Regions from separate parts of the Phytohabitans houttuyneae genome, predicted to be linked through region 2. Evidence: predicted binding sites of a transcription regulator. Region 2 holds the regulator's gene; each other region holds the start of a gene.
The links. Region 2 encodes HrcA, which represses chaperone genes, less so after heat shock. Its sites were predicted from a motif close to GGTTNGCACNCTCNNNNNGAGNGTGCNAACC; they were not measured.
Positions count from the first base shown of each region.

Region 1 (10,327 bases), on a different contig from region 2:
GGTTGACGATCATGAGGACCGTCGCGCCGTTGGTGATCATCTGGTCGGCCAGGGTCTGGAACGTGTTCTTGTCGCCCTGGGCGTTCTGGATGTCGTACTGCACCCCGGCGGCCTTGAAGGCCTCTTCGAGGTACTTGCGGTCGGCAGTCTCCCAGCGGACGGAGGACTTGCTGTCCGGAAGGATCACGCCGATCTTGGGTGTCTTGCCGCCACCGTTGTTACCGGTGCCGGAGTCACTGCCGGAGTCGTCGCCACACGCGGCGAGCGACCCTACTGCCAACAGGCTGGCGGCAGCGATGGAGAGGATCCCTTTGCGCATTGCACGGGCCCTTTCATCGAAGTGTGGGTGTGGTGGGTTTTTCGCGCGTCGAGGCGCGGTGAGCGTCGTGGGCACGTACTTTTGTTGTGCCCGGCAACGTATTGCGGCACAGAGCAATCGCACAAGACCGCCGACGCCATGAGTTTGTTGGCGGCGATAACAATTCAGCAACGCGATCGACATGTGCCCGTTCGCGGATCATGTCCGACTCGATCATCAGCCACCTTAACTCCAGTACCGGGGCAAAAGGGGCGAAATCGATCAGCTGCGGATGGCGGCGAGCGTGGCGCCCGTCAGTCGCACGAGGTCGTGCGGCGAAAGCTCCACCTGCAGGCCCCGGCGACCTGCGGAAACGTAGATCGTCCCGTGGTCGGCGGCGGTCGCGTCCACCACCGTCGGCAGGCGCTTGCGCTGTCCGAGCGGGCTGATCCCGCCCCGCACGTACCCCGTGGTCCGCTCGGCCAGCGTCCGGTCGGCGAGCACCGCCCGCTTGCCCCCGGCCGCCGCGGCGAGCGCCTTGAGGTCGAGGTCGCCGGTGACCGGCACGACCGCCACGGTCAGCGCCCCGTCGACCTCGGTGACCAGGGTCTTGAAGACCCGCTCGGCCGGCACACCCAGCGCGGCGGCCACCTCGGCGCCGTAGTTGGGCGAGTCGGGCGACACCGAGTATGGGTGCGTCGTGTGCGCGACCTTCTGCTTCGCGAGGAGCGCCGTCGCCGGAGTGCCCTGACCTGCCACGGGGACCGAGGCTATACCGGCTGGCCGATCAGGGCGGTCGGGGCGCCGGCGACGCGGGTGAGGACGAGCGTCGCGCCGGCCGGGCCGGTCAGGCGGAGGTCGCGGCGGAGCTTTTCCGGCTCCAGGGCGGAGCCGCGCTTGAGGATCTCCAGGCGGCCGACGCCTCGTTCGCGGAGGCGCGCCCTCAACCGTTTCAGCGAAAACGGCAGCACCTCTTCGATCTTGATGCAGCGGGCGTAGGGCGTGGGCGCCGGCGTGGCGGCGTACACGTACGCGATCTCCGGGTCGGCGAGGTGACCGCCGACGGTCGCGGCGAACTCGGCGACCAGATGCGCGCGGACCACCGCTCCGTCCGGGTCGTACAGGTACTCCGCCGGCGTGCCCACCGGCGCCTTGGCGTCACCGGTGCCGGTGAGCTCGGCCGACCCGACCAGCGTGGCCCGGCGCGGCACCTCCGCGAGCGGCCCGCACCAGAAGGCCGCCTCCACGACCTCACCCCGCACGCTCACCCACTCCGCCTCCGCGCCGGGTGGCACGAGCCCGTGGTCGATGCCGGGGGCCAGCTTGAGCACGGTGCGTGGCACCCGCGCGGGGAGGGCGGCGACGAAGTCCCACGGCGGGGAGTAGGCACCCGGGTCGAAGACCCGCCGCCCGCCCCGCCGCCGCGCCGGGTCGCAGAAGACCGCGTCCACATCGGATAGATCGGCCGCCGTGGCGTCACCGTGCCGCACCGTGATCCGGCCCAGCCCCAGCACCTCGGCGTTCGCGGCGGCCACCGCCGCGGTGCCCGGGTCGGCCTCCAGCGCGTACACCGTGATGCCGGAACGGGCGGCGGCTATCGCGTCGGCCCCGATGCCGCAGCCGAGATCGGCGAGCGTGCGCACGCCCGCGGCGCGTAACCGCGCGGCGCGGCGCTCGGCCACCGCGGACCGCGTCGCCTGCTCCAGCCCGGCGCGCGTGAAGAACATCCGGTCGGCGTCCGCACCGAACTTGCCGGCCGCCCGCCGCCGAAGGTCGGCCTGGGTGAGTGCGGCGGCGGCGAGGTCCGCGGGCAGGCCCGAGGAGCGGAGTGCGGCGGCCGAGGACAGCGGATCACCGCTGGCCAGCTCGGCCGCCATCGCGAGGGCTTTCACCCCTTCCGGGGTACGCAGCGCGGCGAGCTGCTCGGGATTCACCGCCTGATTGTCGGCTCCGCCCGGATGTCAGTGGTCGGTGGGCTCGACCACGCAGTCCGGGCCAGGGAAGATCAGGCTTTCGTGGCCGTCGGGGAAACGGACGAGGTAGGGCGGCTGGCCGTCCACCCCGCGGACCTCGACGATCTCGGCGATCCGGTCGCTGGTGCCGACCGAGTTGCTGTGCACGTGCAAGTGGTCACCGACTGTGGCCTGCATGTCATCGCCTCCGCGCGGATCGGGCTGCTGCGGGGTACTCCTACCGACCATGCCGCAAACCGGGCCGCCACGCCATCGGTTCGGGGCACGCTGGCACTCTCCTTGACGGAGTGCTAGCCACCGGCATAACCTGCGAGTTAGCACTCTCAAACTGAGGGTGCTAGCTCTCGGGCACGCCGGCACCCGCGACGACGGCACCGCCCGGTGGCATGAGGCAGAGCATGACCGCCGTCCGGAGTGATCCGGTCGGCTACCAGACAAGTACCCCAGGAGGGTATGCCCGTGACTACCGCGACCAAGGTTGCGATCAAGCCGCTCGAGGACCGGATTCTGGTCCAGGCGAATGAGGCTGAGACGACCACGGCGTCGGGCATCGTGATCCCCGACACCGCCAAGGAGAAGCCGCAGGAGGGCACCGTCCTCGCTGTCGGCCCCGGCCGCGTCGACGACAAGGGCAACCGGATCCCGGTTGACGTCAAGGTCGGCGACACGGTCATCTACTCGAAGTACGGTGGCACCGAGGTCAAGTACGCCGGCGAGGAGTACCTGGTGCTCTCCGCCCGCGACGTCCTCGCCGTCATCGAGAAGTGACTGGCAGATTTTCCCGCGCTACTCGTCGCTTCGCGGGCCCGCGAAGCGACGACCAGCGCCCGAAGGACTAGCACGCTGACACGCCCCGGGCCGGCTCCGCGCGGTCCGGGGCGTCCCGCTCTGAAGGGACTTACATGGCGAAGATCCTGAGTTTCTCGGACGACGCCCGGCACCAGCTTGAGCACGGCGTCAACGCGCTGGCGGACGCGGTCAAGGTCACTCTCGGCCCGCGCGGGCGCAACGTCGTGCTGGACAAGAAGTTCGGCGCTCCCACGATCACCAACGACGGCGTGACGATCGCCAAGGAGATCGAGCTTTCCAACCCGTACCAGAACCTCGGCGCGCAGCTGGTCAAGGAGGTGGCGACGAAGACCAACGACGTCGCCGGCGACGGGACCACCACCGCGACCGTGCTCGCCCAGGCGATGGTGCGTGAAGGCCTGCGCAACGTCGCCGCCGGTGCCAACCCGGCGGGCCTCAAGCGGGGCATCGACGTCGCGGCCGCGGCCGTGTCGAAGGCGCTGCTCGCCAAGGCGATCGAGGTCGCCGACAAGCAGGCCATCGCGCACGTCGCCACGATCTCGGCGCAGGACGCCACGATCGGCGACCTGATCGCCGAGGCGATGGAAAAGGTCGGCCGCGACGGTGTCATCACCGTCGAGGAGGGCTCCACCCTCGCCACCGAGCTCGAGGTCACCGAGGGCCTCCAGTTCGACAAGGGCTTCGTCTCGCCGCACTTCGTGACCGACCCGGACGCGCAGGAAGCGGTGCTCGAAGACGCGTACGTGCTGATCACGACGCAGAAGATCTCCTCGGTGGAGGAGCTGCTCCCGCTCCTGGAAAAGGTGCTCCAGGCCAACAAGCCGCTCCTGATCATCGCCGAGGACGTCGAGGGTCAGGCGCTGGCCACGCTGGTGGTCAACGCGATCCGCAAGACCTTCAAGGTCTGCGCGGTCAAGGCTCCCGGCTTCGGCGACCGCCGCAAGGCGATGCTGCAGGACATGGCGATCCTCGCCGGCGCCGGCGTGGTCGCGCCCGAGCTGGGCTACAAGCTCGACTCGGTCGGCCTCGAGGTGCTCGGCTCCGCCCGGCGCATCGTCGTCGACAAGGACAACACCACGATCATCGAGGGTGGCGGCAGCGACACCGAGGTCGCCGACCGGATCTCGCAGCTCCGCAAGGAGATCGAGGCTTCGGACTCCGACTGGGACCGGGAAAAGCTCGCCGAGCGGCTGGCCAAGCTCTCCGGCGGCATCGCGGTGATCAAGGCGGGTGGCGCGACCGAGGTCGAGCTGAAGGAGCGCAAGCACCGCATCGAGGACGCGATCTCGGCGACCAAGGCCGCGGTCGAGGAGGGCACCGTGCCGGGCGGCGGCGCCGCGCTGGTACAGGTCGCATCCTCGCTCGACGGCGGGCTTGAGTTCGCCGGAAACGAGGCCGCGGCCGACGAGCGCGTCGGCGTGTCGATCGTCCGCAAGGCGCTCGACGAGCCGCTGCGGTGGATCGCGCAGAACGCTGGACACGACGGCTACGTCGTGGTGCAGAAGGTGCGTGGCAACGACTGGGGCATCGGGCTCGACGCCTCCATCGGTGACTACGTCGACCTGGCCAAGTCCGGCATCGTCGACCCGGTCAAGGTGACCCGCAACGCGGTCACCAACGCCGCGTCGATCGCCGGCCTCCTGCTCACGACCGAAAGCCTGATCGTGGAAAAGCCGGAGAAGGCCGAGCCGCAGGGCGGTGGCCACGGCCACGGCCACGGGCACGGCCACCAGCACGGACCCGGGTTCTAGGTTTCACCTCTCCTTTTGCTGGGGGCGCTCCTTCGGGAGCGCCCCATCATTGGTTACAGGCGCCTTACGAGGCTCCACATCGCGCCGTGCGGCGCGGCAGACTTGGGCCATGCGAAAAGGCTTGCGCGGTGCGCTGGCGGGGATAGCCGCGGCCGCGGTGGCCCTCGGGCTCGCGGAGTTCGTGGCGGTGTTCACGGGCGCCCGCTCCGCTCCACTTGTGGCGGTAGGCGGGTTCGTCGTCGACCACGTGCCTGAACCGCTCAAGCAGTTTGCGATCGATACGTTCGGCACCCACGACAAGACCGCACTCCTGACCGGCACCGTGGTGCTGCTCGCCGCGTTTGCCGCGCTGATCGGCTGGCTCGCGCTCCGCAACGTCTGGTACGGCGTGGCCGGCATCGCGCTCTTCGGCGTGATCGGCGTCGCCGCCGCCTTGACCAGGCCGAACGCCGGCGTGGAGGCGGTGGTGCCGTCCCTTGTCGGCGCCACGGTCGCCGGCGTGGTCCTGTGGCGCCTGATCTCCGGTCCCGCCGAGACCGCCGATCCCGTCGATCGCCGGCGTTTTCTCACCGGCGTGGCCGTGGTGGCCGGCGCGGCCGCGGTGAGCGGCCTCGGCGGTCGCTGGCTGGCCACGCGGCGCACCGTCGCCGAGGCGCGCAGGGCAGTGAGCCTGCCGGTGGCCTCCGGCGCCGCACCGGCGGTACCCGCCGGAGCGGACCTCAACCTCGCGCAGCTCGCGCCGTACGTCACGTCGAACCGCTCCTTCTACCGCATCGACACCGCGCTCGTGCTGCCGCAGGTCGATCCGGAGACCTGGACGCTGCGGATCCACGGCCGGGTGCGCAACCCGATCACGCTCACGTTCGACCAGCTGCTGGCCCGGCCGATGGTCGAGCGGTACGTGACGCTGGCCTGCGTCTCCAACGAGGTGGGCGGCGACCTGATCGGCAACGCGCTGTGGCTCGGCGTGCCGCTGAAGGAGCTGCTCGACGAGGCCGGCCCGCTCGACGGCGCCGACCAGGTGGTGGGGCGCTCGGCGGACGGGTGGACCTGCGGTACGCCGACGGAGGTGCTCCGTGACGGACGCGACGCGCTGCTGGCCGTCGGCATGAACGGTGAGCCGCTCCCGATCCAGCACGGCTTCCCGGCGCGGATGGTCGTGCCGGGGCTGTACGGCTACGTGTCCGCGTGCAAATGGATCACGGAGCTGGAGGTGACGAGCTTCGACGACTTCGACGCGTACTGGGTGCCGCGCGGCTGGTCGGCCCAGGCGCCGATCAAGACCCAGTCCCGCATCGACACGCCGCGCTCACGCAACAACCTCACCGCCGGCCCGGTGACCGTGGCGGGTGTCGCGTGGGCGCAGCACCGCGGCATCAAGAAGGTCGAGGTACGCGTCGACGGCGGGCCGTGGCAGGAAGCCACATTGGCCCGCTCGGTTTCGGTCGACACGTGGGTGCAATGGTCGTGGCGGTGGGACGCGACGCCGGGCAAGCACCGGCTACAGGTACGCGCCACCGACTCGACCGGCGAGGTGCAGCCGGAGGAGGAGAGGCCGCCCGCGCCGGACGGTGCTACCGGGTGGCACTCGGTAAACGTTGAGGTGGGATAGCCGCCGGTACCGACTTGTGCGGCCGGCCCAGCCGGGCCTCCAGGCGCGTCACGTCGACCCAGTTGTGATGGCGGTCGGCGAGGTCCTCCCAGCCCACGGCGAGCAGCCGCAGCCGTTCGGACTCGCTGAATCCGCCCCACACGCCGTACGGCTCGCGAACCGACAGTGCGTGTGCGGCGCACTCCGCCCGCACGGGGCAGGAGTGGCAGAAGGACTTGGCCTTCGCTTCCCGGCGGTTGCGCGAAGATCCGCGCTCGCCATCCGGGTGGAAGAACTGCGCGCTGTCCCTACCCCGGCAGGCGCCCAGCCGCTGCCAGTCCCAGATGTCGGCGATGGGGCCGGGCAACCTAGCTACGTTGGACATTGACACTCCTCCCACGAGGCACTGCGGCCACGCGGAACACGAATTACCCGCGCACGCCCGTAGGGAAACCGGCGTGTCTACTGTCGGGAACTTTCAACTTCTTTCGTCCGAAAGCCCGTAATGATCAGTTGGTTCCGTGGTCTCCTCCTCAGAGGAAGAGGAGGATCACAGTGCGTACCGTCCTCGTATGTGTCCGGACACCGCTCGCGGCGCAGACCGTCGCATCCGCCGCCGCCCGCCTTGGGATGAGCGGCGTCGTGCGTACCGCCGTGTCGGAGACCGAAGCTTTACTCCGGCTGGCCGAGCGCCCCGCCGACATAATCCTCGCGGATACCGCGCTGACCAGGCGCGACAGCGTGGGCTTCACCCGGCGGGCGTTGGCCCGGGCGCCCGGGGCGGTGATCATTCTCTTCGGCGCCGAGGATCCCCGTACGGCAGCGGCCGCCATCGCCGCCGGCGCGCGCGGTGTGCTGCGTGGCGGCGGTGATCACGACCTGGTGAGCATCGTCGCCAAGGCTCTGCTGCTCTGCCTGCCCGAGCCGGCCCGACCGGCCGCCGCCCGGCCCGCGGTCTCCCGGGCCGGCGAGGCGGTCGCCGTCGCCGGCGAGCCCCCCGGAGACGCGGGGCTTCCCGCCGACCGCGCCGCAGGTGCCCCCACCAGCCGGCAGACCAACGGCCCGCTCTCCCGCACCCAGCCGCCCTCGATGGTGCCGGTGCAGCGCGGCGACCAGCTGGACGTGGGCCCAGGCGGTCCGGGCCGCCCGCCCGGCGCCAGCCCCAACACCGGCCCGAGCTGGCGGGTCGGCCCCCGCGCCGGCGACCGGCCCGAGGTCGTGGCCCGGCGTATGACGCTGACCGAGCGCGAGCTGCAGGTGCTGCGCGGCATGGCCGACGGCAAGAGCAACGCGGAGATCGGGCGGGAGCTCTTTGTCTCTGAGGACACGGTCAAGACCCACGCCCGCCGCCTGTTTCGCAAGCTGGGCGCCCGCGACCGGGCCCACGCCGTGGCCGCCGGCTTCCGCGCCGGGCTCGTCGCCTAAGACAACCTGAGGGTGCGAGGGGTCAGGCGTCCTCGTCTGACCCCTCGGACAGGGTGTCGTGCACCCCGTCCGCGTACCCCCGGGCATACTCCCAGGTCACGTAGTGATCGGGATCCGGGTCGTAGGCCGGCTCGTGCACCCTCGGACGCCCCGAGTTGAGCAGGTGGCGCAGGTTGCCCCGGAGCAGGTCCCAGTCGAAGTAGTGCGGCTCGTGGCAGTCTTCGCACTCGATCACGAGCCCGCGGATGCCGATGGGGCTCAGCAGAGCCTGGTAGATCTCGAGGTCGGCCAGGTCCTCCAGCACGTCCTGCCGCTCCGCGTCGGATAGCGGGTCGAGCTGGGGGTCCTCACCGAGGTCCTCCAGGCCCGCGGACGGGTCAGCGGGATCGCCGTTGAACGGGTCGATCGGCTCGTCGTGCTGCACCCCTCCACCGTAGTCGCAACCCTGCTCTCCGCGTGTGCCGCGCGTACTCAGTTATGACTTGGCAACCCGCAGGTCGGCGCCGATGGGCGAACCGGCCGATGGGTACGATGAACCATCGCGCCACCGAGAGGACCCAATTGTGGATAACCTGCCCGCCGCCGAGGCTGTGCCGATCGGGCTGACATTCGACGACGTCCTGCTCCAGCCCGCCGAATCGGACGTGGTGCCCGGGCAGGTCGAAACGTCGACGCGGATGACCCGCAACGTCACCGTCGCCATCCCACTGGTGTCCAGTGCCATGGACACGGTGACCGAGGCGCGGATGGCGATCGCGATGGCCCGGCAGGGCGGCGTGGGCGTGCTGCACCGCAACCTCTCGATCGAGGATCAGGCGCTCCAGGCCGACCTGGTCAAGCGCTCCGAGGCGGGCATGGTGACCAACCCGATCACCTGCAGCCCCGACGACACGCTGCGCGACGTCGACACGCTCTGCGGGCGATACCGGATCTCCGGCGTGCCGGTCACCGACACCAACGGCACGCTCGTCGGCATCGTGACCAACCGCGACATGCGCTTCGTCACCGACGGCGCGACGCCGGTGCGCGAGATCATGACCCGGATGCCGCTGGTCACCGCGCGGGTCGGGGTCTCCAAGGACGAGGCGCTGGCCCTGCTGCGCCAGCACAAGGTGGAAAAGCTGCCGATCGTCGACGAGGCGGATCGGCTGCGTGGCCTGATCACGGTCAAGGACTTCGCCAAGAGCGAGCAGTTTCCCAACGCGACAAAGGACGACGCCGGCCGGCTGCGGGTCGCCGCGGCGGTGGGCGTGGGCGACGACGCGTACAAGCGGGCCCGCACGCTCGTCGACGCGGGTGTCGACGTGCTGGTGGTCGACAGCGCGCACGGCCACAGCCGCAATGTCGTCGAGATGGTCGCCCGCCTGAAGAAGGACGTGCCCTCGGTCGACATCGTCGGTGGCAACGTGGCGACGTTCGCGGGGGCGAAGGCGCTGGTCGAGGCCGGTGCCGACGCGGTCAAGGTGGGTGTCGGCCCGGGCGCGATCTGCACCACGCGGGTCGTCGCGGGCGTCGGCGTGCCGCAGATCACCGCGATCATGGAGGCCACGCGGGCCTGCCGACCGGCCGGCGTGCCGGTGATCGGTGACGGCGGCATCCAGTACTCGGGCGATATCGCCAAGGCCCTCGTGGCCGGCGCCGACGTCGTCATGCTGGGCAGCCTTCTCGCCGGCTGCGAGGAGAGCCCCGGCGACCTGCTCTTCATCAACGGCAAGCAGTTCAAGGCATACCGGGGGATGGGGTCGCTCGGCGCGATGCAGTCGCGCGGGCAGGCCCGGTCCTACTCCAAGGACCGCTACTTCCAGGACGACGTGCTCAGCGAAGACAAGCTCGTGCCCGAGGGCGTGGAGGGTCAAGTGCCCTACCGCGGGCCGCTGTCGCAGGTCGCTCACCAGCTGATCGGCGGGCTCCGCGCCGCTATGGGGTACGTGGGGGCGCCGAGCATCCCCGAGTTGCACCGCCGCGGACAGCTCATCCGGATCACCGCGGCGGGCCTCAAGGAGAGCCACCCGCACGACATCCAGATGACCGTCGAGGCGCCCAACTACCACACGCGATAGGAGCAACCCGTGCGTGACGTGGTGGAGATCGGGTTGGGAAAGACCGCGCAGCGCGGATACCACCTCGACGATATTGCGATCGTGCCGAGCCGCCGCACGCGGGACGTCGACGACGTTTCCACGGCCTGGCAGCTCGACGCGTACCCCTTTGACATCCCGTGCGTGGCACATCCGTCGGACGCCATCATGAGCCCGGCCACGGCCGTCGGCCTGGGCCGCCTCGGCGGCCTCGGCGTGCTCAACGTCGAAGGGCTGTGGACCCGCTACGAGGACCCGACGAAGATCCTCGAAGAGCTTGCCTCGCTCGACGAGGAGGCACCGGCGACCCGCCGCCTCCAGGAGGTGTACGCGGAGCCGATCCGCCCCGAGCTGATCGCCGAGCGGGTCCGCGCGATCCGCGAGGGCGGGGTGACCGTGGC
Region 1 covers NZ_BLPF01000001.1:3,335,987-3,346,313, reverse strand. Annotated here, with positions in the region: gene Phou_RS14810 (sugar ABC transporter substrate-binding protein) at 1-319, opposite strand, end outside; gene ybaK (Cys-tRNA(Pro) deacylase) at 581-1,057, opposite strand; gene Phou_RS14800 (THUMP-like domain-containing protein) at 1,069-2,232, opposite strand; gene Phou_RS14795 (DUF1918 domain-containing protein) at 2,260-2,448, opposite strand; gene groES (co-chaperone GroES) at 2,731-3,039, shown strand; gene groL (chaperonin GroEL) at 3,174-4,832, shown strand; gene Phou_RS14780 (sulfite oxidase) at 4,942-6,444, shown strand; gene Phou_RS14775 (WhiB family transcriptional regulator) at 6,407-6,808, opposite strand; gene Phou_RS14770 (response regulator transcription factor) at 6,979-7,848, shown strand; gene Phou_RS14765 (DUF5319 domain-containing protein) at 7,871-8,272, opposite strand; gene guaB (IMP dehydrogenase) at 8,412-9,908, shown strand; gene Phou_RS14755 (GuaB3 family IMP dehydrogenase-related protein) at 9,918-10,327, shown strand, end outside.
Region 1: groES (co-chaperone GroES) is a predicted target of HrcA. The motif match lies at 2,584-2,614, and genes of this name have one in related genera.

Region 2 (10,327 bases):
GGATCGAGGCCCGCGACCGGATCAAGATGATGTCCACCGGCGCGGTGCACGAGCTGCTCGAGCTCGGCGTCATCTCGCCCGAGATGCAGAAGGCGCAGGCCATCGGCGTCGGCGAGGTCGGATACCTCATCACCGGTGTGAAGGACGTGCGCCAGTCCCGCGTGGGTGACACGGTCACCATCAACTCGCGGCCGGCCAAGGAGGCGCTCGGCGGGTACAAGGATCCCAAGCCGATGGTCTACTCCGGCCTGTACCCGATCGACGGCTCCGACTACCCGGACTTCCGCGACGCGCTCGACAAGCTGAAGCTCAACGACGCCGCGCTCAACTATGAGCCGGAGACAAGCGCGGCGCTGGGCTTCGGCTTCCGCTGCGGCTTCCTCGGCCTGCTCCACCTGGAGATCATCCGGGAGCGGCTGGAGCGCGAGTTCGACCTGGATCTGATCTCGACCGCTCCCAACGTCGTCTACCGCGTCGTCATGGAAGACGGCTCCGAGCACGTCGTCACCAACCCGAGCGAGTACCCGGACGGAAAGATCGCCGAGGTGCACGAGCCGGTGGTCCGTGCGACCGTGCTCACGCCGAACGACTACGTCGGCGCGGTCATGGAGCTGTGCCAGGGCCGGCGCGGCACGCTGCTGGGGATGGACTACCTGTCCGCCGACCGGGTCGAGCTGCGCTACACGCTCCCGCTCGCGGAGATCATTTACGACTTCTTCGACCAGCTCAAGAGCCGCACCAAGGGGTACGCGAGTCTCGACTACGAGCCCAGCGGCGAGCAGCAGGCCGAGCTCGTCAAGGTGGACATCCTGCTGCACGGCGAGGCGGTCGACGCCTTCAGCGCGATCGTCCACAAGGACAAGGCGTACAACTACGGCGTCACCATCGCGGCCAAGCTGCGCAGCCTGATCCCGCGCCAGCAGTTCGAGGTGCCGATCCAGGCGGCGATCGGCAACCGCGTGATCGCCCGCGAGACGATCCGGGCGATCCGCAAGGACGTGCTCGCCAAGTGCTACGGCGGTGACATCACCCGTAAGCGCAAGCTGCTGGAAAAGCAGAAGGAAGGCAAGCGGCGGATGAAGATGGTGGGCCGCGTCGAGGTGCCACAGGAGGCGTTCATCGCGGCACTGTCCACCTCGGACGGTGGGGACAACAAGGCGAAGAAGTGACCGTAGAGGCGCGCTTCTGTCCCCGCTGCGGCGCTGGGTTGCACGACAAGCCACCCACCACCTGCGTCGCCTGTGGCTACGAGCTTTACGTCAACGCCCGGCCCACCGCCAACCTGATTGTCCACGATGGACGGCGGTTCCTCGCGCTCAAGCGGGTGCTGGAGCCGGGCGCGGGGCTCTGGGAGCTGCCCGGCGGCTTCTGCGACGGCTGGGAGGAGCCCGCGGCGGCCGCGGTGCGCGAGGCCCGCGAGGAGCTCGGCGTCGCCATCACCCTCGGCGATCTCATCGCGATGTACATCGGGACGTACGACTACCAGGACGAGCGCCTGCCCGTGCTCGAGTGCTTCTACCTGGCCACACTGGCCGAGGGGGCGCGGCTGGTGCTCGACCCGCGCGAGTCCTCCGACCACGCGTGGTTCGACATCGACAGGCCGCCGTCGCTGGCGTTCGGGTCGATGGATCGGGCGATAGCTGAGGCGGCGCGGCGTTTAGGGCGGTGAAGTCACGGGCACCTTTGCGGTCAGAACGAACCCCCGATTGGAGGACGACCGTGACCGCAACCGGCATTATTTCCGCGCTCATCATCGGGCTGATCATCGGCGCGCTGGGGCGGCTGGTGGTTCCCGGCCGCCAGAACATCCCCATTTGGCTGACGATGCTCATTGGCGTCGGCGCTGCCCTGCTCGGCACCGTGATCGCGCGGGCCGCGGGTGTGGCCAACACCTCGGGCCTGGACTGGACCGAGATCTTTATCCAGGTCGTGCTGGCCGCCATTGGTGTGGCGCTGGTGGTGGGCGTAGCCGGACGGCGTGGCGTCAGTCGCTACTGACGCACGGAGAGACGAGATGGGGCCCCGCGGGTGGGGCCCCATCGCCGTGTCAGGGCTCGGCGAAGACCTCGGCCACGACGTGCTGCGCCTGGTCGGGCTGCGTGATCTTGGCCCAGGCGCCGTCGTCGGCGGTCCACTCCAGACCGCCGAACCGCACCCGCTTCACACCGTGGTCGGTGGCGTGGGAGACCAGCCAGTGTGCGTACCGCCAGCCGGCCTGAGGGCTTGCCGCCGGCACTGTCAGACCGGTGACCTGCGCGGACGCCTCGAGGCGGCCCCAGTCGAGGCGAAGTCCATTGTCAAGTGCCGTCGCCGCGGCGGCGCCGCGCATGGCCGGCTCACCGTCCACGGTGCACGCCACCGCACCCGTCGCGTTGCCGAGCAGGGCCTTGGTGAGCACCGTCGACTCGTCGGCCCACTTCTGGTACGCCTCCGGGTAGGCCGAGCGCTGCACCCGCTGCGCCGCGTCGGTGACCCGCATCTTTTCCCAGCCGCGCACCCTGTTGAGCGCGGCGTAGAACTTGTTGGTCGCGTACCTCGGGTCGCTGATCTGCTCCGGCGTCCCCCACCCCTGGCTGGGACGCTGCTGGAAGAGGCCGATCGAGTCGCGGTCGCCGCCGGAGAGGTTTTCCAGCTTGGACTCCTGGAACGCGGTTGCCAGCGCCACCACGACCGCCCGCTCCGGCATCCGCCGCTGCATGCCGATGGCGGCGATCGTGGCCGCGTGCGCCATCTGCTCCGGGTTGAGGGCGACCTCGCCGTCCGCCTGGACGGTGCAGGCGCGGCTGTGCGGGCGGGGGAGCTTGAGGTCAGGGGTCCAGTCGTGCTTGCCGACGACCAGCCCGATGACCGCGACGAGCATCAGGCCGACGGCTGCCACTACCCCTGCCCGAATACGCACCGTCACCCCTCACTGAGTTGTCCGTCCAGGGTACGACGTGATCCTGCCGGCGACCGTACCCGTGGCCGGTTTGGCGCGGAAGGGGGAGTTAACCTCAGGCCAACCCCTCGGGCACCCATGACGCGTGGCGTTTCTCCCGAAAAGCCCGGACACCTTCCTGCCCTTCTTCGGACTGGAAGTAGCCCACCGAAAGGGCCGACAGCTCGGAAAGCTCTTCACGTACCGTAGCGGTCGGCCGCCGGTGCAGGATGCCTTTCGTGCCGGCGAGCGCCTCCGGACCGCCGAGCACCAGAGCACGGCAATACGCCGCGACGGTGGCATCCAGCGACTCTGCGGGTGCCGCTTGCGTAACCAGGCCGATACGCTCTGCTCGCCGCCCGTCGAACGTGTCTCCGGTCAGAAAGAGCTCGGCCGCCGCGCGAGGGGTGAGGCGAGGGAGGACGGTCGCGGAGATGACTGCGGGCACCACCCCCAGCCGTACCTCGGAGAAGGCGAACGTGGCCTCCTCGGCACAGATCGCGATGTCGGCGGCGGCCACCAGGCCGAGGCCACCGGCGCGTGCCGGCCCGCCCACGCGCGCCACCACCGGCTTGGGGCACTCCCAGATCGCGGCCAGCACGTCACCGAGCATCGCCACAGGTATGCGGCCGCTGGCCACCGCCTCGGCGGTCTCCTTGAGGTCGGCGCCGGAGCAGAAAACGGGTCCGGTGTGGGTGAGCACCACGACGCGCACCGACTCGTCGCCCTCCATCGCCTCCAGCGCCGCCAGCAGCTGGTTCATCAGCGGCGTGGAGAGCGCGTTGCGGTTGTGCGGGCTGTCCAGAGTGAGCGTCGCCACGCCCTGCCCGGTCTCGACGCGGACCAGCGACTCACCAGTAGAAGTCATGCGGGCAGACTAGAACCATGCCCGGAGCACTCCCAGAAGGCGAGGCCGTGCCTCGCGACGGCAGCCTGCCGCCGGGCGCCGGCCTGGGCGGGCGCGGCTTCGGTGTGTACGTGCACGTGCCGTTCTGCGCCAGCCGCTGCGGCTACTGCGACTTCAACACGTACACCTCCGCTGAGCTGGGCGGTGGCGCGAGCCGCGAGGCGTACGCGGACACGGTGCTCGCCGAGCTGGCCCTCGCGGCGCGGGTCGTGACGCCGGCGCGGGTGGACACGGTCTTCGTCGGCGGCGGCACGCCCACGCTGCTCGATCCGGATGACCTCGCCCGCATCCTCGACGCGATCGACAGCACGTGGGGGCTGGCCGCCGACGCCGAGGTCACGACCGAGGCCAACCCCGAGTCGGTGACGCCGGCGTCGCTGCAGCGGCTGCGCAAGGCCGGGTACACGCGGGTCTCGCTCGGGATGCAGTCGATCTCGCCGGGCGTACTCAACCTGCTGGAACGCCGCCACACCGCGGGCCGTGCGCCGGCCGCGGCGGTCGAGGCGCGCGAAGCCGGTTTCGACCATGTCAACCTCGACCTCATCTACGGCACGCCGGGCGAGACGGCGGACGACTTCGCCGCGTCGCTGGCCGCGGCTGTGGGGGCCGGCGTCGACCACGTCAGCGCATACGCCCTGATCGTCGAAGACGGCACCCGCCTCGCCACCCGGATGCGCCGCGGCGACCTGCCGTACCCGGACGACGACGTCGCCGCGGACCGCTACCTGGCCGCGGACGCCGCCCTCGAAGCGGCCGGCCTGTCCTGGTACGAGGTCTCCAACTGGGCGGCCGGTCCGGCGGCGCGGTGCCGGCACAACCTCCTCTACTGGAACGGCGGCGACTGGTGGGGCCTCGGCCCCGGCGCGCACAGCCACATCGGCGGCGTGCGGTGGTGGAACGTCAAGCACCCGTCGACCTACGCCGCCCGCCTGTCCGCCGGCGAGTCGCCTGGACACGCGCGGGAGGTGCTGTCGCCGGCCGACCGGCACGTCGAGGATGTGATGCTGCGCCTGCGCCTCGCGTCCGGCCTGCCCCTGTCCGCGCTCGGCGCCGCCGGCCGCGAGGCCGCCGCACGCGCCGCCGCCAGCGGCCTGCTCGAGACGCGGGCCGGCCGCGCGGTGCTCACCCTGCGCGGGCGACTCCTGGCCGACGCGGTGGTCCGCGACCTTCTGTAACGACATTTGAGGCAGATATACCCCGGTCCGCCTCACCTGCGGACCGCACGCGCGGGCCCCGGGGAAGACGTGGAGCGCAGCGGAGCGTTTTCTTTGGGTGCTTTCCCGCGGGCACCGCTGGGGTCGTCGGCGAGCTGGCGCTCGCCGAAATCCCCGACCTCCGCTGCCGGGTCGCGAGTCAAGCCCGGGCAGACGGGAGCCCGGGACCTCGCGGTCCCGGGCTCCGGTCGGCTCACTTGATGATCGAAACGCTCATCGGGTAGTTGTACAGCTGGCCGTCGTTGGCCTTCACGCCGCCGATGATGCCGAAGACGATCGCGATGATCGCCGCGATCGGGGCGAGGATGGCGCCGATCAGCACGCACACGAGGATCCAGCAGATCACCGTGATGATCGACCACAACAGCTGGAAGTTGAGTGCCGCGATCGCGTGGGCGCGTACGGTCGGCGACTGGTTGCCCTTCGCCAGCAGCGCCACGAGCGGGCCGACCCAGCCCAGCGTGCCGCCGCCGATGAAGGCGCCGGCCGCGCCGCCGAAGTGGGCGACGAGCGCCCACGTCTTCTCGTCGTTGTTGGCGTAGCCCGACGGTGCCGGGCCGGCCGCGTAGTAGCCGCCGGGGGGACCCTGCGGCGGGTAGCCAGGCGGCGGGTATGAGCCGCCGGCGGGCGGCGGGTAGCCGGCACCCGGTGGCGGGTAGTCGGTCCCACCCGTGGGCGGCGGCGGTGGCGGTGCGTCACTCGGTGGTGGTGCGTAACCGGGAGAGGGTGCCTCGCCCGGCATCGAGTAGGACGCTGGGGGTGTCGGCGGAGAGGTCGGCTCCGGCGGCGTCTGGCCGGGCTCACCCTCTCCGGGAGGGCGAGGTGGTTCTGTCATGGAGGTCACGGTAGGGGCACGAATCAACCGGCGCTACGCAACACTCTTACGGAGGTGCGGACATTGTGCCCAAAGAGATCATCCCGGCCATGCGGGGGTGCGACGTAGACTGGCACTCGCTACAGTCGAGTGCCAGTCCTCTCATCTGGTGCGGCAGGGGGTGACAGTGAGTCTCGATGACCGCAAGCTCGACGTGCTCCGGGCTATCGTCGAGGACTACGTCGCGACCCAGGAGCCGGTCGGCAGTAAGGCACTTGTGGAGCGACACCAGCTGGGCGTCTCACCTGCCACCGTGCGTAACGACATGGCCGTCCTTGAAGAGGAGGGCTACATCAGACAGCCCCATACGAGCGCCGGTCGCGTCCCGACCGACCGTGGCTACCGGCTCTTCGTCGACCGCCTCTCCCGGGTCAAGCCGCTGAGCCCGGCCGAGCGGCGGGCGATCGAGCGGTTCCTCGCCGGCGCGCTCGACCTCGACGATGTGGTGCACCGCACAGTCCGGCTCCTCGCGCAGCTCACGAGGCAGGTCGCGGTCGTGCAGTACCCGACACTTTCCCGCACCTCCGTGCGCCACCTGGAGCTGGTGCCGATCTCCACCACCAGAGTGATGCTCGTCATGATTGCCGACACCGGCCGGGTTGAGCAGCGGCTCGTCGAGCTGCCGGCACCCGTCCAGGTCGACGCGGTCACCGACCTGCGCCGCCTGGTCAACGAAAAGCTCGTGGGCAAGCGGCTCTCGGACGCGCCGCCGCTGATCCAGGCGCTGGTCGACGAGGTGGCGCCCGATGATCGCAACACCATGGCCACCCTCGCCTCGGTATTGCTCGAAACCCTCGTCGAGCGGCACGATGAGCGCATCGCACTAGCCGGCCGGGCCAACCTGACCCGTGGCGGTTTACTCGACTTCCAGGGCTCCCTTCGCCCGATCCTCGAGGCCCTCGAGGAGGAGGTCATCCTGCTCAAGCTCCTTGGCGAGGTCGACGCGGACACCCTCAGGATCCGCATCGGCGACGAAAACGAGATCGACAACCTGCGGTCCACCTCAGTTGTCAGCACGGGTTACGGTCCAGGCGCCACAATCGTGGGTGGTCTCGGCGTCCTCGGGCCGACGAGGATGGATTACCCCGGCACCATCGCCACGGTGCGCGCCGTGGCACGCTACGTAGGCGACCTGTTGGGAAACAACTAGCCCGGGACAGCGCGAGAGCATGAGGACACGGAACCAAGTGGCCAAGGACTACTACGGGATTCTCGGCGTCAGCCGGGACGCATCCGACGACGAGATCAAGCGCGCCTACCGGAAGCTGGCTCGCCAGTACCACCCGGACGTCAACCCGGACCCGGATGCGCACGAGAAGTTCAAGGACATCAACGCCGCCTACGAGGTGCTCTCCGACGACCAGAAGCGGCAGATCGTCGACCTGGGTGGCGACCCTCTCGCCCCGGGCGGCGGGGGGCCGGGTGGTGGCCCTGGGGCTGGACCGTTCGTCGGGTTCCAGGACATCATGGACGCGTTCTTCGGCACGGCGGCGGGGGCGCGCGGCCCGCGTTCGCGCACGCGGCCGGGTGCCGACGCGATCTTGCGGCTGGAGCTTGAGCTGACCGAGACGGCGTTCGGCGTCGAGGCGCCGATCACTGTCGACACGGCCGTGCTCTGCACCACCTGCACCGGCGCCGGCACCGCCGCTGGCACCCACCTCTCCACCTGCGAGGCGTGCGGCGGGCGCGGCGAGGTCCAGTCGGTGCAGCGCACCTTCCTGGGCCAGGTCGTCTCGTCCCGCCCGTGCACGGTCTGCCAGGGCTACGGCACGGTGATTCCGCACCCCTGCGCCACCTGTGGCGGCGACGGCCGGGTCCGCACCCGCCGCTCGCTGACCGTCAAGATCCCCGCTGGCGTCGAAGACGGCATGCGCATCCGCCTGGCCCAGCAGGGCGAGGTCGGCCCCGGCGGCGGCACGGCCGGCGACCTCTACGTGGAGATCCACGAGCGGCCGCACGACGTGTATTCGCGCAAGGGCGACGACCTCCACTGCCGCGTCACCGTCCCGATGACCGCCGCCGCGCTCGGCACCCGGCTGACGATCAAGACGCTCGACAGCGAAGAGCAGCTCGACGTCAAGGCCGGCACCCAGCCCGGCGCGACCCTCCGGCTGCGCGCCCGCGGTGTGCCCCACCTGCGCGGCACCGGCCGCGGCGACCTTTTTGTGCACCTCGACGTGCGCACGCCCACCAAGCTCGACCCGGAGCAGGAGCGGATCCTGCGCGAGTTTGCCAAGACCCGGGGCGAGGAGGTCGCCGAGCTCACCAAGCAGGGCGGCTTCTTCTCGCGGATGCGGGACGCGTTCAACGGCCACCAGTGAGCCTTCCGCTCTTCCTCGTCGACGCCCTGCCCCAGGCTGACTCCTACACCCTGGATGGGCCCGAAGGACACCATGCGGCCACCGTCCAGCGGCTGCGCGTGGGCGAGGAGCTGCTGCTCGGCGACGGTCGCGGCGGCACGGCCACCGCGGTGGTCACCGCCGCCGGCCGGGGCATCCTCGACCTGCGGATCACCTCCGTCGTGCACCTCGACGCGCCGGACCCTCGCCTGGTGGTGATCCAGGGCATCGCCAAGGGTGAGCGGGGCGAGCTGGCCGTGCAGGCGATGACCGAGGCCGGCGTCGACGAGATCGTCCCCTGGGCTGCTGCCCGCTCGGTGGTCCAGTGGCGCGGTGAGCGGGGCGACCGGGCCCGCGACCGCTGGTCCGCGACCGCCCGGGAGGCCGCGAAGCAGGCCCGCCGATCGTGGCTGCCGCTGGTCGCCAGCGCCGCCACGACGCGCGAGGCCGCCGCCCGCGCCACGCTGGTCCTGCACGAGGAGGCAAAGGACCGCCTGACGACGGTCGACCTCCCGACGGCGGGCGAGATCGCGCTGGTGGTGGGCCCCGAGGGCGGCATCGCGCCGGAGGAGCTGGCCACGTTCGAGGCGGCCGGCGCCCGCTCGGTCCGCATGGGCGACCCGGTCCTGCGCACCTCGACGGCGGGCGTCGCGGCACTCGCCGTGCTTTCTACGCGCCTCGGCCGCTGGTAACGCGACGACCTGCGCCAGCCGCCCTAGCCGGTCGATGCCAAGGATCGCCGGGGCACGTGGACACGTCGCCGGGCACCGGGTCAGCTTGATCGCGGCGGCGGCGCCGACCAGCACGCCGCGCCACCGGGGTGGGGTCAGCCCGAGTCAGGTGGCCCGCCTCGGCCAGGTTCAACGCCGGGCGGCCGTTATATGAGTACGTGGCAACCAATCGCCGCGACGGCTCGACCTCTCGACCTGGGCGAAGGAAGGCGGTGACCGCGGCAGCGACTCAACCGACCAACCCGAGTTAGATGTGAGCTGCCGCTGTTCCCGCGGTTGCCGCCTCACCCTCCGCGGTCGCCCAGCTCAACCCAGGAGCCTGCTCCGGCAGATCTTGGTGAGTTAGCGTCGAAATATCGCGCTAACTCACCAAGATTCGAAGCTCACACCGCCTGCACCTGATCGGCAGTCACAGACCGCGACGACGGCGCCGAACCGCGGGTGGACTCGCGCACTCCCGCCTTGAGGACCGCGGAGGGTGAGGCTGCGGGAGCAACGGTCCGGACCGCGGGCATCGCGGTAGCTCGCATCTGTTTCGGGTTGGATTTCCAGCCCTCGATGGTCCCTCAGATCGTGAGGGTGGTGTGCAGGCGGCGGTCGGCGACGCTGTGCGCGGCCTCGATCAGGTAGTCGCCGGGGACCTCGCGCCAGCCGCCGTCCCACACCTGGAACGCGCGCGCGGGCAGTGACACCCGCAGCGTGACGGCCTCGCCCGGCTCGGCCTCGGCGGCGGCGAAGCCCACCAGCCACCGGCGGGGGCGTGCGGGGTCCGGTGTGGAGGGTCCGGCGTAGAGCTGTACCACCTCACGGCCCTGGCGGGCGCCGGTGTTTCGCACCGTCACCGCGGCGTGGCCGTCCTCGACGGACAGTGACTCGTACGTCCATTCGGTGTAGCCGAGCCCGTGGCCGAACGGGAAGAGCGGGTCGGCCGGGTCGGCGCGGTAGCCGAGGAAGACGCCCTCGTCGTAAGGCAGGGTGCCGTCCGTCGGGGTTACCGGCAGCGCGTCCGCGTCGCGGCGGGGCCAGGTGGTGGGGAGGCGGCCGCCCGGCTCGGAGTGGCCGAGCAGCACGCTGGCGAGCGCGGCGCCCGCCTCCTGCCCGGGAAACCAGGTGAGCAGGATGGCGGCGACCTCGCCGGCCCAGGGCATCAGCACCGGCGAACCGGCGTTGACGACCACGACCGTGCGGGGGTTGGCGGCGGCCACCCGCGACACGAGCTCGTCCTGCCGGCCGGGCAGCGCGAGCGTGCTGCGGTCGAAGCCCTCCGACTCGACCTCCTCGGTGGTGCCCACGACCACGACCGCGACGTCGGCCTCGGCCGCGGCGCGTGCCGCCTCGTCGAGCA
Region 2 covers NZ_BLPF01000004.1:615,769-626,095, forward strand. Annotated here, with positions in the region: gene lepA (translation elongation factor 4) at 1-1,169, shown strand, start outside; gene Phou_RS45440 (NUDIX domain-containing protein) at 1,166-1,669, shown strand; gene Phou_RS45445 (GlsB/YeaQ/YmgE family stress response membrane protein) at 1,720-1,998, shown strand; gene Phou_RS45450 (hypothetical protein) at 2,048-2,860, opposite strand; gene Phou_RS45455 (enoyl-CoA hydratase-related protein) at 2,994-3,785, opposite strand; gene hemW (radical SAM family heme chaperone HemW) at 3,803-4,999, shown strand; gene Phou_RS45465 (DUF4870 domain-containing protein) at 5,232-5,873, opposite strand; gene hrcA (heat-inducible transcriptional repressor HrcA) at 6,040-7,062, shown strand; gene dnaJ (molecular chaperone DnaJ) at 7,100-8,233, shown strand; gene Phou_RS45480 (16S rRNA (uracil(1498)-N(3))-methyltransferase) at 8,230-8,943, shown strand; gene Phou_RS54075 (glycoside hydrolase family 3 protein) at 9,549-10,327, opposite strand, start outside.

Region 3 (10,327 bases), on a different contig from region 2:
TCCGGGCCGTAGACCAGGTACAGCACACCGGTCTGGAACGTCGCGGACGACAGCAGCTTGAGCCGCACCGGCGTGTTTCCGTCCGGGAAGAGCCGCATGCCCTTGCGCACCGCGATCGGGTGCACGAGCAGGTGCAGCTCGTCGAGCAGGCCCGCCGCGAGCAGCTGGCGAACGATCGAGACCGAACCGCTGATGCCGATAGAGCCATCGCCCGGCTCGTTTTTCAGCGCGGTGACCGCCTCGACAACGTCGCCCTGGAGCTGCTCGGTGTTGCGCCAGGTGAACTCCAGCGGCTTGCGGGAAACCACAATCTTGCGCATGTCGCCGAGCTTCTTGGCGAACGACGCGTCCTCCTCGCCCGCCGCCTCCCGGTCCGGCCAGGCGCCCGCGAAGCTGTCGTACGTCACGCGGCCCAGCAGCAGCGTGTCCGCCGTGCCGAGCTGCCCATCGACCGCCGCACCCATCTCGTCGTTGAAGTACGGGAAGTGCCACTGGTCCGGCGCCTCGACGACCCCATCGAGCGAGATGAACAGGCCAGCGGTGATCTTCTTCATGACGTTCCCCCAGGTAGTGGCTGAATCGCTCTCGTCCTCTTTAGACGGGCCGAGCCCACGCGACTCATCGGTCGCGGCTGACCTTATCCGTGTTGCGAACACGCCGTGGCCGGAAGCCCTATACCAGGCATCAGGTGCGTATGGATAAGTACTCGCTTTTCGCCGCGAGCCACAAGATCGGCCCATAACGTTTCCCCTGGAAGGAGGAGATCATGGCCAAGGAAAAACGACCGAAGGACGATCTCCAGACCGTGGCGAAGTCCCGCATGGCCCAGATGCCGGCCGAGACGGCCGGGGGCAGGCTCGACGAGAGCCTCCCACCCGGCGCGGCCCGACCAGACCGGTCGGGACGCCCGGAGCGACCGGATCTGGCGCCCAGGGGGGACATGGGCTCACCACAGCCCAACCAGCACCAGCACAACGAGCACCAGCGCAACCAGCCGCGACCCGGACAGCCGCAGGCGAACGGTTCTCAGTTGTCCACTGAGGACATGCCGCCGAAGCCCATGTCCCGGGCCGACAAGCAGCGCAACCAGCCACGTCGCTGATACCGGCTACCAACGCCGGCTGCGGCGCACGGCCGCCGCGGAGCGACGAGCGCGCTGAACAGATAGCGAAAGGGGCGAGCCGGAGAACCCGGCTCGCCCCTCCCTTTAGGACTGCGTGGATCAGAAGTCCATGTCTCCGCCGCCGGGCGCACCCGCCGGGGCCTTCTCCTTCTCCGGCTTGTCCGCCACCACAGCCTCGGTGGTGAGGAACAGGGCCGCGATCGAAGCCGCGTTCTGCAGCGCCGAACGGGTCACCTTGGCCGGGTCGATGATGCCCGCCGACAGCAGGTCGACGTACTCACCGGTGGCCGCGTTGAGGCCGTGGTTGGTCTCCAGGTTGCGCACCCGCTCCACCACGACGCCACCCTCGAGGCCGGCGTTGACAGCGATCTGGCGCAGCGGCGCGTCCAGCGCGATCTTGACGATCTGCGCGCCGGTGGCCTCGTCGCCAGCCAGGTCGAGCTTGTCGAAGGCGGTCTTGCCGGCCTGCACCAGCGCGACGCCACCACCCGGGACGATGCCCTCCTCGACCGCGGCCTTGGCGTTGCGGACCGCGTCCTCGATACGGTGCTTGCGCTCCTTGAGCTCGACCTCGGTGGCCGCGCCAACCTTGATCACCGCGACACCGCCGGCGAGCTTCGCCAGGCGCTCCTGCAGCTTCTCGCGGTCGTAGTCGGAGTCGCTCTTCTCGATCTCAGCGCGGATCTGGTTGACCCGGCCCTGGATCTGGTCGGCGTCACCGGCACCGTCGACGATCGTGGTCTCGTCCTTGGTCACCACGACCTTGCGGGCACGGCCCAGCAGGTCGAGCGAAGCGGCGTCGAGCTTGAGCCCGACCTCCTCGCTGATGACCTGGCCGCCGGTGAGGATGCCGATGTCGGTCAGCATCGCCTTGCGGCGGTCGCCGAAGCCGGGCGCCTTCACCGCGACGGACTTGAACGTGCCGCGCACCTTGTTGACGACCAGGGTGGCAAGCGCCTCGCCCTCGACGTCCTCGGCGATGATCGCGAGCGGCTTGCCCGACTGCATGACCTTTTCGAGGATCGGCAGCAGGTCCTTGACCGACGAGATCTTGCTGTTGACGATCAGGATGTAGGGGTCGTCGAGGACGGCCTCCATCCGCTCAGCGTCGGTCCAGAAGTACGGCGAGATGTAGCCCTTGTCGAAGCGCATGCCCTCGGTGAGCTCAAGCTCGAGGCCGAAGGTGTTGCTCTCCTCGACGGTGATGACGCCTTCCTTGCCGACCTTGTCCATCGCCTCGGCGATGATCTCACCGACGGTGGCGTCACCGGCCGAGATCGACGCGGTGGAAGCGATCTGCTCCTTGGTCTCGACGTCCTTGGCGAGCTTCGCCAGCTCCTCCGCGACGTTGGCGACAGCCGCCTCGATGCCCCGCTTGAGGGCCATCGGGTTGGCGCCGGCCGCCACGTTGCGCAGGCCCTCGCGGACCAGCGCCTGGGCCAGGACGGTCGCCGTCGTCGTGCCGTCGCCGGCCACGTCGTCGGTCTTCTTCGCGACCTCCTTGACCAGCTCCGCGCCGATCTTCTCGTAGGGGTCCTCGAGCTCGATCTCCTTGGCGATGCTCACACCATCGTTGGTGATGGTGGGGGCGCCCCACTTCTTCTCGAGCACGACGTTGCGGCCCTTGGGGCCCAGCGTCACCTTTACGGCGTCGGCGAGGGTGTTCATGCCCCGCTCAAGGCCGCGGCGCGCCTCCTCGTCGAACGCGATAATCTTGGCCATACGGCGTTGTCCTCCAGCTGGACATCCACGGCACTCCGAGCGGGTCCGCCCGAAGCGCGCAGCGACCTTCGTCCGGCCGGGCCGGAAAGCCCGCGACGACCGGCCTCGTGCCGCGCCACCGTCTCGGTGAACACGGCCGTGGCCCCACCGCCCCGACCATTGGCACTCACATGCCGCGAGTGCCAATCACCTGTTTAGCACTCTCCCCTAGGGAGTGCAAGCGCGTCCGGTGAACGGGCGGTGGCCAAAAGGCACATGTAGCCCGTGCGGGGCGAGGGTCATGAATGACAGTGGGCTGAAGAAGCTTGGAGGCGGGGCCGAAATCCGGTGCCCCGCCTCAGGGTGTTACTCGGGCGACTCAGGCGATGACCCGAACCTTCTCGGCCTGCGGCCCCTTCTGGCCCTGAGCGATCTCGAACTCCACGCGCTGGCCGTCGTCCAACGCCTTGTAGCCGTCCATCTCGATCGCCGAGAAGTGGACGAAGACGTCCTGACCGCCGTCCACCGCGATGAAGCCGTAGCCCTTTTCGCTGTTGAACCACTTGACGGTGCCCTGTGCCACGGTGCACTTCCCTCACTTCGATGGTGCTGGGTTCGACAACCCCCGGCCGCGCTTTCTGCCGGCCGGGGCCGCCGATCCGTGGTCCGGGGTGGTCCGTCGAACACAGCGGCCGAAATCGCACGCTACATGAGAACCCCCGCCCGCGCACTACCCCAAAACGGACACCCGGGTCGTCACCCGGCATCCTGCCGCCCCTACCAGCACTCCTGCCTCGTTGAACAAATGTGGTTTCACACAAACCAAACGGACGCGGAAAGCACCGGGCGAAGCCCCGCGGAGGTTGGCTCGCGACGGCGTACGTCACCGCCGCGCTGACCACCGTGGCTCTGCTCGCGACGGTGGGCGGCAGCGAGGGTGCGATGCCGCTCTGGGTCGCCGGCGAAAAGCGCGCGGCGCCCCGCCCGACGCCGGCGCCGCTCCCGTCCGTCCACATAGATCACGACGGCTTCCTCTCCTGGGCGCTGCTCGACCGCAACACCGGCAGGATCAGCGGCTCGGCGAACCTCGCCGCGCACAGCGACACGATGTCGATGATCAAGTCCTGGATCGCCGCCGACTATCTGCGAATGGCGGCGGACGGCGAGATCGGGGAGGCCCGCCTGCGCCAGCTCAGGACCATGATCCGGGACAGCGACAACGCGGCCGCCCAGGCGCTCTTCGAGGCGGTCGGGCGCCGGGCCTCGATCGAGCGGCTGATCACCACCTGCGGGCTCACGGACAGCAGCCCGTACCGCGACTGGTGGAGCAACACCACCATCTCGGCCCGCGACACGGTGCGGCTCGGCGCGTGCATCGCGGACGGGCGGGCGGCGGGCCCGCGGTGGACCGGGTGGCTGCTGGACGAGATGCGGCAGGTGCGCGGGGTCGGCGACTTCGGCGTGCGGCTGGCCCTCCCCGACCCGGGCCGCGTGGCGATCAAGAACGGCTGGCTCCTGCGCGAGGAGGACAGGCTGTGGCACATCAGCTGCCTCGCCATCACCGAGGAGTGGGTGCTCGGCGTGCTGGTCCGGTACCCGGGCGCGCTCGGCTTCGACTACGGCGCCACGCTGTGCGAAAAGGTCGGGAGGCAGGCCGTCACCGCCGTCTAGTGTTGCTGGATGGAAATGGGTGTGACGGTCCGCCGGGTGCGGTTTCAGGACGCCGCCCGGATGCGGGCGCTGCGCCTGGAGATGCTCGCCGACACCCCGCTCGCCTTCCTGGAGACGCTCGCGGAGGCGGCCGCGCTCCCGCACAAGGAGTTTGCCGACCGGGTCGCCCGCAACGCGGTCGGCCCCCTCTGCGCGCAGTTCGTCGCCGAGGTCGACGGGCGCTTCGTCGGTCACGCCGGCGGGATCATGTCACCCGACGACCGGACGGTCACGATCATCTTCGCCGTGTACATCACGCCGGCCCACCGCGGCACGGGCATTCTCAAGCAGCTCATCGACGAGGTGGCCGCCTGGTCCCGCACTGCCGGCCGCCCCGAGCTGCTGCTCGAGGTGGTGGTCGGCAACGACCGGGCGCGGAAGGCGTACGAGCGGCTCGGCTTCGTCGACACCGGCGTACGCGTGCCGCACCCGGTCATCCCGACGCTCCGGGAGCTCCGGATGGTGCGGCCGGCCTAGCTCGTGTGCCGCCGCGACTGGACGATCCGGAAGCGGCTCGCCACGTAGGCGCCGTCGGTCAGGGCCGCGTTCGCCGCCGGGTTGGCGCCGCTCGCGTGGAAGTCGGAGAAGGCCGCCGACTGGTTGACGAAGACGCCGCCGGTCAGGTTGCAGGAGAGGTGGACGCCCACGTCGAGCGCGGCGGCCTCGGCGGCGTCGAGCACCTTCTCGTCCGTCGAGTACACCGACGCGGTGATCGCACCCCGCTCTCCCACGGTGGACCGGAAGATCCCGAGGCTCTCCGCCGTCGAGTCGGTCGCGATCAAGAAGGAGATGGGTCCGAACCACTCCTTGCCGTAGGTCGCCGCGGCGTCCGCGGGCAGTTTCAAAATCGCGGGGGTACGGACGATCGCGCCCTCGAACGCCGGATGCTCGACGACCCGCGACTCCAGCACGGGCTCACCGACCGACTTGACCTCGTCGAGCCGGTCGAGCACGCCGTCGTTGACGATCGCGCCGGTCAGCTCCACCGCGCGGGCGGCGTCGCCGGTCAGCTTGCCCACCGCACCCGCGATGCCGGCCGCCACCTCGTCGAAGGACTTGTGGCCCTGATCGGTGCCGATCCCGCCGGCCGGCACGAGAACGTTCTGCGGGGTGGTGCACATCTGTCCGCTGTAGAGGGTCAGCGAGAACCCGATGTTGCGGCACATGCCGGCGAAGTCGTCGGTCGAGTCGACCAGGATCGTGTTGACGCCGGCCTTTTCCGTGTAGACCACGGCCTGGCGGGCGTTTTCCTCAAGCCACTCGCCGTACGCCGTCGAGCCCGTGTAGTCGATGATCTTCACCTCGGGGCGCAGCGCCAGCGTCGAAGCCAGCGCCTCGCCGGGCGCCTCGGGAGCCAGCAGCACCACGTTGGGGTCGAAGCCGGCTTCGGCGAGCACCTCCCGGGCGTACCGCACGGTGACGGCGAGCGGGAGCACGGCCCGCGGGTGCGGCTTGACGATCACCGGGTTGCCCGTGACGAGGGAGGCGAACAGGCCCGGGTACGAGTTCCACGTCGGGAACGTGTTGCAGCCGATGACCAGACCGATGCCGCGCGGCACCACGTGGAAGCGCTTGGTCATGCGCAGCGGTTCGCCCTTGCCGGCCGGCTTTTCCCACGCGGCTTCGCCCGGGTGGCGGGTCATCTCCGCGTACGCGTACGCCAGCGCCTCCAGAGCGCGGTCGAGCGCGTGCGCGCCGCCCGCCTGGAACGCCATCACGAACGCCTGCCCGCTGGTGAACTGCACCGCGTTGGCAAGCTCGAAGACGTGCTGGTGCAGCCGCGCCAGGATCTCCAGGCACACGCCGGCACGCACCTGGGGGCCGGCGTCGCGCCAGGCCGGCAGCGCGGCCACGGCAGCCTCGACGAGCGCGCCGGCCTCGGCGTGCGGGTACGTCACCGCGAGCTCGACGCCGAACGGGCTCGCCTCCGTGGCGATCCAGCCGTCGGTGCCGGGCTGGTCGAGGGGGAAGCGACCGTTGAGGTACGCCCGGAAGGCGGCCTCGCCCTCGGCGGCGGCCGTCTCTCCGTACACCCGGGGGCTGGGCGACTCAGGGTAGGCCGACCAGTAGCCGCGCTCGGTGATCGCGGCGAGGGCACGCTCGAGGGTGCCGGCGTGCTTGTCGTACAGGTTGCGCGGGGTGTCCGTCATGCCGCCATCATGCCCCAGCCAGGGCGTGATGCTAACGACTATGCCGAGGTGGCGGCCGGTACGCCCGATAGGTCGTGCTGCCAGTTCTGCCAGCCGTCGACCGCCCGGAAGCCCATCGCCTCGTTGATCGAGATCATGTGGTCGTTGACGTCCGCGTTCCACGTGTCGATCGCCCGCAGGCCCGGCTCGTGCGCCCGGGTGTACCCGAGGTTTTCGAGCTTGACGACCGTGCCGAGGCGGTGACCCCGGTGGGTGGGATCGACGATGGTGATCTGCTGGAAAGCGTGCCAGTCGACGGTGCCGGGGAAGTCGATCGTGGTGAACGCGACGACCCGGCCGCTCTCGTCGTGCCGCACCGCCGTGTTGTACCGGCGACGGCCGCGGGCCGCGACCACGGCGTCGATCGCCCTGATCCGGTCGGCGTCGATCTTTTCGGCCTCCCAGTCGAGCTCGCCCATCGGCGCGTCGGTGAGCAGCCGCCCGTCGAGGTACGCGATGTCGTCGATGATCTCCTCGGGCGTGGCGCCCCGCCACTGGACCAGCGAGTAACCGGCGGCCCGCTCCCATGCGGCGGCCAACTGCCGCTCGAGCCCCGCCTCGTCGACCGAGGTGACGTCGAGACGGCGGCGCACGTCGGTCAGCGCCCCCTTCGCGCCCATGGCGATGGCGAAGCCTGCGCCCGCCTCGTCGCGTACGGCGCCGCCGGGAAGCGTCTCCACGGACATGCCCATCGCCCGCTTGCGGCCCACGCTCTGGATCACGTCCTGTGCGTACTCGTACAGCGCGCGGCCCACGCCCCGCCGACGGTGCTCGGGGTGCACGCTGAGGTCGACCTCGGCGTTGTCGAGGTTGTCCAGCTGCGGCATCTCGATGACCACGAAGCCCACACCTTCGCCATCGACCGTGGCCAGCGCGCGCTCGAAGGCGGTGGCGGGCCACGGGTGGCGCAGCTCGGCGAGGAAGCGCTGCCGACCCACGGGCGGGAAGTCCGGCACGTCCGCGGCGAGCACGGCTTCAACGATCTGATACGCCTGCTCGACGGCCTTGTCGTCGGCCGGATCCATGGGCGTGACGGCGATGTCCATGTCACCGAGGGTCCCTCGACGGGACGCTCATCGCGACCGAATTACCTGGACAGTTTGGTCGGGAGGGACGGTCGCACAGCGCCTCCGGCGCTGGGACGTTAGAACAAAGCCTACGGCGACCGCCCTCCCGCACGGAGCATCCTGCGTCGTCCGGATGGCGCCGTCAAGTCCCCGGTGCGGTGTTTTCTCGACGGACGGCAAATTCACGACTACGGAATGCAACTCCCATCCCACCGCGAGACGCGCTACCTGCGTTTCCCTCCGTGGTCGCGCTCCCGCGCGCTGTAACCGGGAATCGCGTTCTAGGACTCCAGGAGGCCGGCCTCGCGGGCACCCCGGAGCGAGGGCTTGATCCGGTACGTCGGGCCGACCTGCTCAGCGACCGCATCGATGGTCTTGAGGCCCTCGCCGGTGTTGAAGACCACCGTCTCGGCGTCCGGGTCGAGCTTGCCCGACTCGACGAGCTTCTTCAGGACAGCGACGGTCACCCCGCCGGCCGTCTCGGCGAACACGCCGGTCGTCCGGGCGAGCAGCTGGATAGCGTCGCGGATCTCGTCGTCGCTGGCGTAGTCCATCCAGCCGCCGGTGCGCCGCACGGCCTCCAGCGCGTACAGCCCGGCGGCCGGGTCACCGATGTTGAGCGACTTGGCGATGCCCACCGGCTTGACCGGGATGATGTCGCTGACCCCGTTGTGCAGGGCGACCGCGATCGGGTTGCAGCCGGCCGACTGTGCACCGAAGACGCGCCACCCGTTGGCCGGCGCCTCGACAAGGCCGATCTCGACAAGCTCGCTGAACGCCTTGTCCACCTTGGTCAGCAGCTCGCCGCTGGCCATCGGGATGACGACCTGCTCAGGCAGGCGCCAGCCGAGCTGCTCGGCCACCTCGTACCCGAGGGTCTTGGAGCCCTCCGCGTAGAAGGGCCGCACGTTGACGTTGACGAACGCGGTGTCCTCGAACTCGTCCGTCTCGACGAGCTCGCTGCAGAGCCGGTTGACATCGTCGTACGACCCTTCGATCGCGACGAGATCGCCGCCGTACACAGCGGTGGTGACGACCTTGCCGGGCTCGAGGTCACCGGGGATGAAGACGATGGACGGCACGCCCGCCTGTGCGGCGTGCGCGGCGACCGAGTTGGCAAGGTTTCCGGTGGAGGCGCAGGCAAACCGGGTGAAGCCCAGCCCTCGCGCCGCGGTGAGTGCCACCGAGACCACCCGGTCCTTGAACGAGTGTGTCGGGTTGGCGCTGTCGTCCTTGACCCACAGCGACCCACGCAGGCCGAGCTCGGCCGCGAGCCGGGGTGCGGAGACGAGTGGGGTGAGGCCGGGGTCGAGGGTCACCCGGCTGGCCGGGTCCTGCCCGGTCGGCAGCAGCGCCGCGTAGCGCCAGATGTTGTGTGGCCCCGCTTCGATCTGGGCCCGGGTTACCCGCGCGAGCGCGGCCTGGTCGTAGGCCACCTCGAGCGGGCCGAAACACTCGTAACAGGCGTGCTGGGCGGCGAGTGGGTACTCCTTGCCGCAGCCGCGACAGACGAGTGCGCGAGCAGGGCTGGAGAGCACCGGGGCGTCAGAGGTGGTGGTGGTCGTAGCGTCGAGTGTCGACGGCATCGAGGGCGTCCTCTCATCTTTCCCCTGCGCCGCACCGTGCGGCGGGGACGGAATTGGCACCTGTCCCGCAGGACTCACCGTCGAGTCAGTGCGGGGTGGTTGCCGGGGCGTCATCGGGCCGTATCCCTCAGCCCCTCTGGATGAGGTATTCAGTTGTGCGTTCTCCGGCACAGTGTACGGGGCGAAACGCCTTACCGCGCCTTTCCGGTGATCTGCCTCACGAGACCACGTCCTTGCGGGTGAAGCGCCAGAACGCGAGCGACCAGAAGAGCGTGGCGTACGCCACCGCGGAGATGCACCCCTTGACGATGTCGTCGGACTGCACAGGGGTCGACAGCAGCCCCAGCCACGCGTCGCTGTAGTGGGTGGGCAGGAACGAGCGGATGCTCCCCAGTGCGGTGATCTGGTCCAGGATGCTGGAGAGGATGAAGAGCAGCACCGCGCCGCCGACCGCGCCGAGCGGGGCGTCGGTGAGCACGGACAGCAGAAACGCGAGGCCGGCGACCACGAGCAGCCCCACCGCGAGGTAGCCGAGGATGCCGAGCAGCCGCAGCAGCCCTTCGCCGGCGGGTATCTCGGCCGCCACGGTGCTGCGCAGCGGTGACCAGCCGTACCGCAGGGTGCCCACGAGCAGGGCGGTGCCGGCGAGCACGACGAGGGCGACGGCCGAGTAGCCGAGCGCGACGACGAGCTTGACCGCGAGCAGCCGGGCCCTCGGCACCGGCACGGCTAGCAGGTACCGCAGGCTGCCCCAGCTCGCCTCGCTGGCGACGGTGTCGCCGCAGAAGAGCGCCACCACGACGGTGAGCAGGAAGCCGGCCGAGACGAAGAGCGTGAACAGCGTGAAGTTGAGCCCGCCCGACGTGGCGAGGTCGATCAGGCTGGCGAACTCGCCGCCGCCGTTGTCGTCGTCGCCGCCGCTGTCGAACTGGAAGGCGACCAGCACGATCA
Region 3 covers NZ_BLPF01000001.1:4,673,374-4,683,700, reverse strand. Annotated here, with positions in the region: gene Phou_RS21600 (dihydrofolate reductase family protein) at 1-554, opposite strand, end outside; gene Phou_RS21595 (hypothetical protein) at 767-1,102, shown strand; gene groL (chaperonin GroEL) at 1,223-2,845, opposite strand; gene Phou_RS21585 (cold-shock protein) at 3,204-3,407, opposite strand; gene Phou_RS21580 (serine hydrolase) at 3,728-4,495, shown strand; gene Phou_RS21575 (GNAT family N-acetyltransferase) at 4,505-5,011, shown strand; gene paaN (phenylacetic acid degradation protein PaaN) at 5,008-6,684, opposite strand; gene Phou_RS21565 (GNAT family N-acetyltransferase) at 6,723-7,769, opposite strand; gene thrC (threonine synthase) at 8,072-9,376, opposite strand; SAM riboswitch class I at 9,387-9,523, opposite strand; gene Phou_RS21555 (ABC transporter permease) at 9,594-10,327, opposite strand, start outside.
Region 3: groL (chaperonin GroEL) is a predicted target of HrcA. The motif match lies at 3,003-3,033, and genes of this name have one in related genera.